Regions from separate parts of the Anoxybacillus sp. LAT27 genome, predicted to be linked through region 1. Evidence: riboswitches for the same ligand, from Rfam matches in the RefSeq annotation. Region 1 holds a riboswitch; each other region holds the start of a gene.
What was found. Region 1 has a riboswitch for S-adenosylmethionine ahead of LD028_RS11745 (methionine ABC transporter ATP-binding protein). Riboswitches for the same ligand answer to the same signal wherever they lie in the genome.

Region 1 (3,264 bases):
TTGTTGCTGTCGTTGCCCCCATCGCTTTTGCCGCTTCAATGACACCTTTATCAATTTCACGAAGCGCAATTTCAACCATGCGTGCATAAAACGGAGCGGCCCCGATAATGAGTGCCGGTAGCGCAGCATCCGCTCCAAGAATTGTACCAACGACAAGTTTCGTAAATGGAATAAGCAAAATAATTAAAATAATAAACGGTATAGAACGAAAAATGTTGACGAACGATGCGATCACACCGTTAATAAAACGATTTTCCCATATGTTTCCCTTAGACGTTAAAAACAACAACAATCCGAGTAAAATACCAAGCACAAACGTTGCGACAACGGAGACGGCGGTCATATACAACGTTTCCGTCGTGGCTGCCCATATTTTATCCCAAACGACGTTCGGAAATAGTTCATTGAACATTCGCCAACACCTCCACTTCAACTTCTTGCTGGCGAATAAAAGCGAGCGCTCGCTCAATCTCCTCATTCGCACCGTCTAAATGAATGAACAACACCCCGTATGCTCCGTGATGTGTCTGCGAAATTTTCCCTTGTAAAATATTTATATTTAAATCGAATTGACGAATGAGTTGTGTGATGAGCGGTTGCTCAGCTGCTTCACCAACGAATGTCAGTTGAACAACTTTACCATTCGGATATCGTTCAAGAAGATGCAACATCGCTTCTTTCGTTTCTTCCGGCTCTGTCACTTGCTGGACAAATCGTTTTGTAATCGGCTGTTCTGGCTTGCGGAATACGTGAAGCACTTCGCCCATTTCGACAATTTTTCCGTTTTCCATGACCGCAACGCGATCACAAATTTTACGAATCACGTGCATCTCGTGTGTAATTAATACGATCGTTAAACCGAGACGTTTATTAATATCAACAAGCAAGTCTAAAATTGAGTCGGTCGTTTGCGGATCAAGCGCCGATGTTGCTTCATCGCATAACAGCACTTTCGGATTGTTCGCTAATGCGCGCGCAATGCCAACGCGTTGCTTTTGTCCGCCGCTCAGTTGCGATGGATACGCATTTTCTCTCCCTTGCAAACCGACGAGTTGAATAAGTTCATCGACACGCTTCATCCGTTCTTCTTTCGGCACGCCAGCAATTTCTAACGGAAAAGCAATATTTTCGCGCACGGTTCGTGACCAAAGCAAATTAAAATGTTGAAAAATCATGCCGATTTGTTGGCGCGCTTGGCGTAACTGCTTCCCGCTAATTTTCCCCATATCTTTCCCATCAACAATCACTTCACCGCTCGTCGGCTTTTCTAATCCGTTCAATAACCGAATGAGCGAGCTTTTCCCTGCTCCACTATAGCCGATAATACCGAAAATTTCTCCTTGTTCGATATGCAAATTCACATGATCGACTGCCGTTACATTCCCACTTGCTGCTTTATACACTTTCGTTACGTTTGATAAAGTAATCATGTTGTCACCTTCCTTCCATGAAAAAAGCCTTTCTGCTCAAGAGAACAGAAAGGCGTAATGATCCATTCTGTCTCTTATCTCTCAAAGCAAACGCTTTGTGTGAATTGGCACCATTTCAGCAGCGCTGACGGTTGCCGGGTTTCATCGGGCACATCCCTCCACCTCTCTTGATAAGAGCGCTTTTAAACGCTTTATTCAGTTAACGTTTTAATACGTTCAAGGATATTTTTAAACTACGAAAGTGAGTATATCATCGAAAGAAGGACGGTGTCAACGAAAAATAATAAAAAATTTTTTGATATAGATAAACGTGCTAGCTATATACAGCTAACACGCTACACTTCCGAATACATCGACCGTACCCCTGTCGCCGCTTCAATCGCCTGCTCTAAGTCTTCGATTAAATCGTCCACGTTTTCAATACCGACCGATAAACGAATCATATCTTCTGTTACGCCGGATGCTTTCAAATCTTCTGAACTTAACTGTTGATGCGTTGTACTTGCAGGATGAATAATTAAACTTTTTGCATCGCCGACGTTTGCCACATGTGACCAAAGCTTAACGTTGTTAATTAACGTAGCCCCTGCTTCACGGCCACCTTGAATGCCAAAGACAACGACTGCCCCTGCCCCTTTCGGCATATATTTTTTCGCTAGCTCTTTCGCTGGATGGTTGTCATGTTCAGGATACAACACCCAATTGACGACCGGATGGTTGTCCAAATACTCGACGATTTTTCTCGTGTTTGCAATATGTTCTTTCATGCGGACATGCAACGTCTCCAGCCCTAAATTAAACTGAAATGCATTGAACGGGCTAATCGCCGGTCCTAAGTCACGTAACAACTGCACGCGTGCTTTGACGATATACGCCGCCGCACCGATGTCTGCGTATACGAGATTATGGTAACTTGGATCTGGCGTCGTAAACGCTGGAAACTTCGGCGAATTCCAATCAAATTTTCCACCATCGACAATGATACCACCTAACGTCGTTCCGTTACCAAGCAACCATTTCGTTGCCGAATGAACGACGATATCTGCTCCATGCTCGATTGGCCTGCAAAGGTACGGAGTTGCAAACGTGTTGTCAATAATCAACGGAATGCCTGCTTCATGCGCAATTTCCGCAACCGCCTCAATGTCTAACACATGCAGGCTTGGGTTGCCAATTGTTTCGGCAAAAATCGCTTTCGTTTTTGGTGTAATTGCCGCACGGAAATTTTCTGGATCAGACGGATCGACAAAATGCGTCGTAATGCCGTATTTCGGCAACGTATTCGCAAACAAATTGTACGTTCCTCCATATAACGTCGAAGCAGAAACAATATCATCTCCCGCTTGAGCAACGTTTAAAATCGCCATTGTAATCGCCGCCATGCCGCTCGCGACCGCTAAAGCCCCGACACCACCTTCAAGCTTAGCCACTCGTTCTTCAAATACAGTCACTGTCGGGTTATGAATGCGCGTATAAATGTATCCCGCTTCCTTTAGCGCAAATAAATTGGCCGCATGTTCTGTGTTATCAAACAAGTATGCATTCGACTGATAAATAGGCACTGCACGTGCTTTCGTTACTGGATCCGTTTGCAATCCGCCATGAACAGCAATCGTTTCAAATTTCATCGTTTCTCCCCCTAACCTAATGATCGAATATTTTGAATTTTAACACGATAAAATACGTTCGTCAACGAACAACATCATACGGCTTGGCAAGGAAAAAGATCGACTCTAACAATAAAATGTGACGAAACGATGCTGTGACGGACAATTCGTTTAATCGCAGTTGTTGCTGCAGTTTTAAAGACCCTTGCAATAGCGACATAATTGCC
Region 2 (3,264 bases), on a different contig from region 1:
GAAAAATGAAAACATTTCCGCAATCGAACTTGTTACAGCAACTTCCGAAGCAATTTTTTGCTTCGCTCGTGCAAAAAGTGAACGCAGTCATTGCCGAAGGGTATGATGTCATTAATCTCGGACAAGGAAATCCAGATCAGCCGACACCAGCGCACATTGTAAGCGCGATGCAACAGGCGGTAGCAAAGCCTATGTATCATAAATATTCACCATTTCGCGGCTATTCGTTTTTGAAAGAAGCAGTCGCGACGTTTTATAAACGCGAGTATGGCGTGACGATTGATCCTGAAAAAGAAGTCGCTATTTTGTTTGGCGGAAAAGCAGGGCTCGTTGAAATGCCGCTTTGTTTATTAAATCCGGGCGATGTTGTGCTCGTTCCTGATCCCGGTTATCCAGACTATTGGTCGGGGGTCGTGCTTGCGCGGGCGCGCATGGAAATGATGCCGCTACGGGCGGAGAATGGCTTTTTACCTAATTACGAGGAGCTAAACAAAGATGTCGTTCGCAAGGCGAAACTGATGTTTTTAAACTATCCGAACAATCCGACCGGCGCAACCGCAACGAAACCGTTTTTTCAACAAACCGTTTCGTTTGCTGAAAAACATCGTATCGGTGTTGTACACGATTTCGCATACGGAGCGATCGGCTTTGACGGGAAAAAGCCAGTAAGCTTTTTACAAGTCGAAGGGTCAAAAGACGTTGGTATTGAAATTTATACGTTCTCAAAAACGTACAATATGGCAGGATGGCGCGTCGGTTTTGCGGTCGGTAACGAAAGCATGATCGAAGCGATCAACGTGTTGCAAGATCATCTATACGTCAGCATGTTCGGGGCGATTCAAGAAGCGGCAGCAGTCGCACTACTTGATTCGCAACAATGCGTCGCCGAGCTTGTCGCGACGTATGAAGCAAGAAGAAACACGTTCGTTCATGCATTGCGTGACATCGGCTGGAATGTGCAAGCGCCAGCAGGTTCGTTTTTCGCTTGGCTTCCGGTGCCAAACGGCTATACGTCGGAAACGTTTGCTGACCTTTTGCTTCAAAAAGCGCACGTGGCGGTCGCTCCGGGCATTGGGTTTGGCGAACATGGGGAAGGTTATGTGCGCACAGGGCTGCTCACAAGCGAAGCAAGACTTCAAGAAGCAGCGGAACGCATCGGGCGATTGCAACTTTTTTAAAAAATCGTTGACAAAATCGGCATGTGCTGTCATAATTCGAATTAAATTTATGAAAAACGAACTGTTCGAAAAATTTTATACATTGCGAATTCTTATCAAGAGTAGGTGGAGGGACGAGCCCGATGAAGCCCGGCAACCGACTTAACAAGTGTTAAGCACGGTGCTAATTCTCGCAGCAGTGAGCTGAGAGATAAGAAGAGACGAACAATTAGCCTCTTCTTATGAAGAGGTTTTTTATTTGTAAAGGAGTGATACGATGATTACCGCAACATATTTGATTCATGATGACAAAGACTTAGTGAAAAAAGCAGAAGGGATTGCGCTTGGGCTAACTGTCGGGTCGTGGACCGATTTGCCGCAGCTTGAACAAGAACAATTGAAAAAACATAAAGGGATCGTTCAGTCCATTGAAGAGCTAGAGGAAGACGAGCGTGTCAATACGTTTTTTGGAAAACGACTGAAACGCGCACTCGTGCGCATTTCGTATCCGAGCGTCAATTTTAGCGCCGATTTTCCAGCGATTTTGACGACGACGTTTGGAAAATTGTCGCTTGACGGAACGATTAAACTTGTTGATTTAACGTTTTCTGACGAACTGAAGCGTGCGTTTCCGGGCCCGCGCTTTGGCATTGACGGCATACGCGAAAAGCTTGGGGTTTTTGACCGTCCGCTTGTGATGAGCATTTTTAAAGCGGTCATTGGGCGTGATTTACAATACGTTACGGAACAATTAAAACTACAAGCGCTCGGTGGGGTCGATCTCGTGAAAGACGATGAAATTTTATTTGACAATGACTTAACGCCATTTGAAAAGCGCATTGTCGCAGGAAAACAAGCGCTACAAGAGGTGTACGAACAAACAGGGCATCGAACGTTATATGCGGTCAATTTAACAGGTAAAACGTTTGAACTAAAAGACAAAGCGAAGCGTGCGGCGGAGCTAGGGACGGACGTGTTGTTGTTTAACGTGTTTACATACGGACTTGACGTGTTGCAGGCGCTTCGTGAAGACGATGACATTCGCTTGCCGATTATGGCACATCCGTCGTTTAGCGGCGCGATCGCCTCATCGCACGTATATGGAGTTAGCTATGCGCTTCTTCTTGGGAAATTATTGCGCATGGCCGGGGCGGACTTTTCGCTTTTCCCATCACCGTATGGAAGCGTCGCGCTTGCAAAACAACAGACGGTTGCGATTCGCGAGGAATTAACGAAAGAAGAACCGTTTTTACGCACATTCCCTGTGCCATCCGCCGGCATTCATCCGGGGCTTGTGCCGCTTTTAGTGAGCGATTTTGGCATCGACTCCGTCATTAACGCAGGCGGCGGAGTGCATGGTCATCCGAGCGGGGCAATTGGTGGCGGGCAAGCGTTTCGTGCCGCAGTTGATGCGGTGCTTGCTGGTCGTTCGCTTCATGATGCGGCAAAAGAACACGAACCGTTACAACAAGCGCTTGATTTATGGGGGAGCGCTTGATGAAGTCAATTGTTTTTTGTGACTTTGATGGAACGATTACGTTAAACGACAACATTATTGCGCTCATGAAACAGTTCGCTCCGCCCGAGTGGGAAGCCATCAAAGATGACGTGCTTGCGCAAAGATGTTCCGTACAACAAGGTGTCGGACGCATGTTTTCGCTGTTGCCGACGACGCTAAAAGAAGACATCGTGCAATTTTTGCTTGACACCGCCCGCATTCGCGACGGATTTTCCGACTTTGTCGCATTTACGAACGAACGGCAAATTCCGCTTTATATCGTGAGCGGCGGCATCGATTTTTTCGTTTATCCGCTGTTAGACGGACTTGTTGAAAAAGAGCGCATTTTTTGTAACAGCGCTGACTTTAGCGGAGAAACGATTCGAATTACGTGGCCGTATGCGTGCGATGAACATTGCGAAAATGAATGCGGGTGCTGCAAGCCGTCGCTTCTTCGTAAACTCGCGCCAAAAGGGGCAAAAACGATTGTGATTGGCGATTCCATTACCGATTTAGCGGCGGCGAAACTAGCCGATCACGTCATCGCGCGCGACTTTTTGCTTGAAAAATGCCGGGAGCTTCATTTGCCACATACACCGTTTACGACGT
Region 3 (3,264 bases), on a different contig from region 1:
ACAATGTGCGCTGGTGTCGGCTGATCTGGATTTCCTTGTCCGAGATTAATGACATCATACCCTTCGGCAATGACTGCGTTCACTTTTTGCACGAGCGAAGCAAAAAATTGCTTCGGAAGTTGCTGTAACAAGTTCGATTGCGGAAATGTTTTCATTTTTCACACCTACTTCACAAAAAGGTTGAAATTCTAGTCAAGAATCATATATCGTAAAAATCAAAATGTAAAGAAAATTTTTTTGAGGTGAATGAGATGAATATCGCTTGCGTACAAATGGACATTGCGTTTGGAGCACCGGAAAAAAATAAACAAACAGTCGTGCGCTACATGGAACAAATCGCGAAAGAAGCCGATGTCGTCGTTTTACCTGAACTATGGACGACAGGTTACGATTTAACGAGACTTGCTCATATTGCCGATGAAAACGGCGAACAAACGAAAGCGTTTCTTTCCGAACTTGCCCGCACGTATCATGTGCATATCGTCGGTGGATCGGTCGCGAAAAAAGTGGCGGACAACATAACGAATACGATGTATATCGTCCATCGAAACGGCGATGTCGTTTGTGAATATAGCAAACTTCATTTGTTTAAATTGATGGATGAGCATGTATATTTACAAGCGGGAGAAACGACCGGGCTATGTTCGCTCGATGAAACGACGTGTGCGGGGGTCATTTGTTATGACATTCGCTTTCCAGAATGGATTCGCGCGCATACGCTAAACGGTGCGGAAGTGTTATTTGTCGTTGCGGAATGGCCCCTTTCGCGCCTTCATCATTGGCGCACGTTATTAATGGCGCGAGCGATCGAAAATCAATGTTACGTCGTCGCGTGCAACCGTGCAGGATCAGACCCGAACAACACGTTTGCTGGGCATTCGATGATTATCGATCCGTGGGGAAATATTCTTGCAGAAGGAAGCGAACAAGAAACGGTCATCAAGGCAACGATCGACATAAGCGAAGTACAACGCGTACGCGCCCGCATCCCGATTTTTGCTGATCGTCGCCCAGACGTGTATAAAATTTTTGAAAAAAAAGATTGACAAACAAGCGAGAAGCGATGTATGATTCAAATCAAGCGAATTCACGAAACGTTTTCACTATTCAAAACATTCAAATATTCAAATAAAGATAAACACTCTTATCAAGAGCAGGTGGAGGGACGAGCCCGATGAAACCCGGCAACCGGCGATGACGCACGGTGCTAATTCTTGCAGCAGTAGGCTGAGAGATAAGAGGTGCGAAGCAAACTTCAAACCTCTTTCGTTCAGCGAAAGAGGTTTTTTATTTATGTCAAGGAGGGAATTCATATGTACGAACCGTTAACAGAACAAAAAGCGGTCGCGCTCGCGATTCGTTTAGGGCTATTCCAAGAAGATGCCCTTCTTTCTAGTCAAGAAATTGGTGATGGCAACTTAAATCTCGTCTTTCGCATCGTCAACGAACGCACAAACGACAGCATCATTATCAAACAAGCGCTACCGTATGCGAAAGTCGTCGGAGAAAGCTGGCCGCTCACATTAAAACGAGCGACAATTGAAAGCCAAGCGTTGCGCACATTCGCAAGCTACGCCTCTCAGTATGTACCAAAAGTGTATTATTCCGATGAGACTTTAGCGATTACGGTGATGGAAGATTTATCCCATTTACAAATTGCACGTCGTGGACTTATCGAAGGAAAAACATTTCCGAAGCTTTCTGAACATATCGGCGAGTTTGTCGCGAAAACGGCGTTTTATACGTCTGATTTTGGCATGAATCAACAACAAAAAAAGAAGCTCGCCCAACAGTTTACAAATCCTGAACTTTGTAAAATTACGGAAGATCTCATCTTTACCGACCCGTTTTTTGATCACGACACGAACAACTTTGAAGCAGAACTGCGCGCCGATGTCGAACAGCTTTGGCAAGATGATGAACTCAAGCGCGAAGTAGCGAAATTGAAACGGCTCTTTTTAACAAAAGCAGACGTGTTGCTTCATGGCGACTTACATACCGGAAGCATATTCGCAAGTGACGATGACACGAAAGTAATTGATCCAGAATTTGCATTTTACGGTCCGATCGGCTTTGATTTAGGGAATTTTTTTGCCAATTTACTATTAAACGCCCTCTCTCGCCATGAAAGCGAATGCGAGCCGCTCTTTACACATATTGAAAAAACGTGGGACGTGTTTGTTCGCACATTTACAACATGTTGGCAAGAAAGCAACGAACCGTATGCGCGCGTTTCTTTCGTGCTCGACGACATCATGAACGATGCGCTCGTCGAAGCGATCGGATTTGCTGGTTGCGAAGTCATTCGCCGCACGATCGGCTTAGCGCACGTAGCCGATTTGGAGGAATTGCCGCTTGAACGGCGGCTCGAAGCGAAACGCCATGCCCTTCGTCTCGGACGCGAGCTGATCGTCCATCGACACAATCTTCGTGTCGATGATTTCAAACGTCTCGTTGAACAAACCGCACATGTAAACAGCTAGGAGGAAAATGATGAAAGCAGTACAATGGCATGATACGCATATTACGATTTTAAACCAACAAGCGTTGCCTCATAAGACTGAATATTTAGAATTAAAAAATATAAAAGACGTATGGGACGCGATCGTCACGTTAAAAGTGCGCGGGGCACCAGCGATCGGCATGACCGCCGCTTACGGATTAGCACTTGCAGCCAAATTATATGAAACCGATGATTTAGCGACATTTCATACTAAACTAAAGCGCGATCGCGACTATTTAGCAAGCTCGCGTCCGACTGCCGTCAATTTATTTTGGGCGCTTGATCGGCTGATGAAAAGCGTCGCCAACGCCACATCTGTCAACGAAGCAAAAACGACGCTTATTCATGAAGCAATTTGCATTCAAATTGAAGATGAAGACGTCTGCCGCCGCATCGGTGAATATGCCCTTTCTTTGTTTCAAGACGGCGACCGCATCATGACAATTTGCAATGCGGGGGCGATTGCAACGGCACGCTACGGCACGGCGCTCGCCCCGTTTCATTTAGCGAAAGAAAAAGGAATCATCCTTCATGCGTACGCTTGTGAAACACGCCCGGTCTTGCAAGGCGCAAGGCTGACCGCTTGGGAACTTTCGCAAGCTGGCGTCGATGTGACCCTCATTACAGACAATATGGCGGCGCAAACGATGAAAGCAAAGCGCATTTCTGCCGTCATCGTCGGGGCAGACCGCATTGCCGCCAACGGCGATACAGCGAACAAAATCGGCACGCTCGGCTTAGCTATTTTGGCGAACGCGTTC

Region 2: it holds a riboswitch for S-adenosylmethionine, as region 1 does, so the genes downstream of both, mtnW (2,3-diketo-5-methylthiopentyl-1-phosphate enolase) here and LD028_RS11745 (methionine ABC transporter ATP-binding protein) in region 1, are expected to answer to the same signal.
Region 3: it holds a riboswitch for S-adenosylmethionine, as region 1 does, so the genes downstream of both, mtnK (S-methyl-5-thioribose kinase) here and LD028_RS11745 (methionine ABC transporter ATP-binding protein) in region 1, are expected to answer to the same signal.

Annotation. Positions count from the first base shown of each region.
Region 1 covers NZ_JAIWYK010000423.1:27,270-30,533, forward strand. The annotation lists gene LD028_RS11740 (methionine ABC transporter permease) at 1-412, opposite strand, end outside; gene LD028_RS11745 (methionine ABC transporter ATP-binding protein) at 402-1,430, opposite strand; SAM riboswitch class I at 1,502-1,607, opposite strand; gene LD028_RS11750 (O-acetylhomoserine aminocarboxypropyltransferase/cysteine synthase family protein) at 1,766-3,058, opposite strand; gene LD028_RS11755 (hypothetical protein) at 3,120-3,264, opposite strand, start outside.
Region 2 covers NZ_JAIWYK010000065.1:21,227-24,490, reverse strand. The annotation lists gene LD028_RS05060 (pyridoxal phosphate-dependent aminotransferase) at 6-1,178, shown strand; SAM riboswitch class I at 1,268-1,375, shown strand; gene mtnW (2,3-diketo-5-methylthiopentyl-1-phosphate enolase) at 1,435-2,655, shown strand; gene LD028_RS05050 (2-hydroxy-3-keto-5-methylthiopentenyl-1-phosphate phosphatase) at 2,655-3,264, shown strand, end outside.
Region 3 covers NZ_JAIWYK010000434.1:59,144-62,407, reverse strand. The annotation lists gene LD028_RS13385 (pyridoxal phosphate-dependent aminotransferase) at 1-155, opposite strand, end outside; gene LD028_RS13380 (carbon-nitrogen family hydrolase) at 252-1,046, shown strand; SAM riboswitch class I at 1,142-1,241, shown strand; gene mtnK (S-methyl-5-thioribose kinase) at 1,314-2,483, shown strand; gene mtnA (S-methyl-5-thioribose-1-phosphate isomerase) at 2,491-3,264, shown strand, end outside.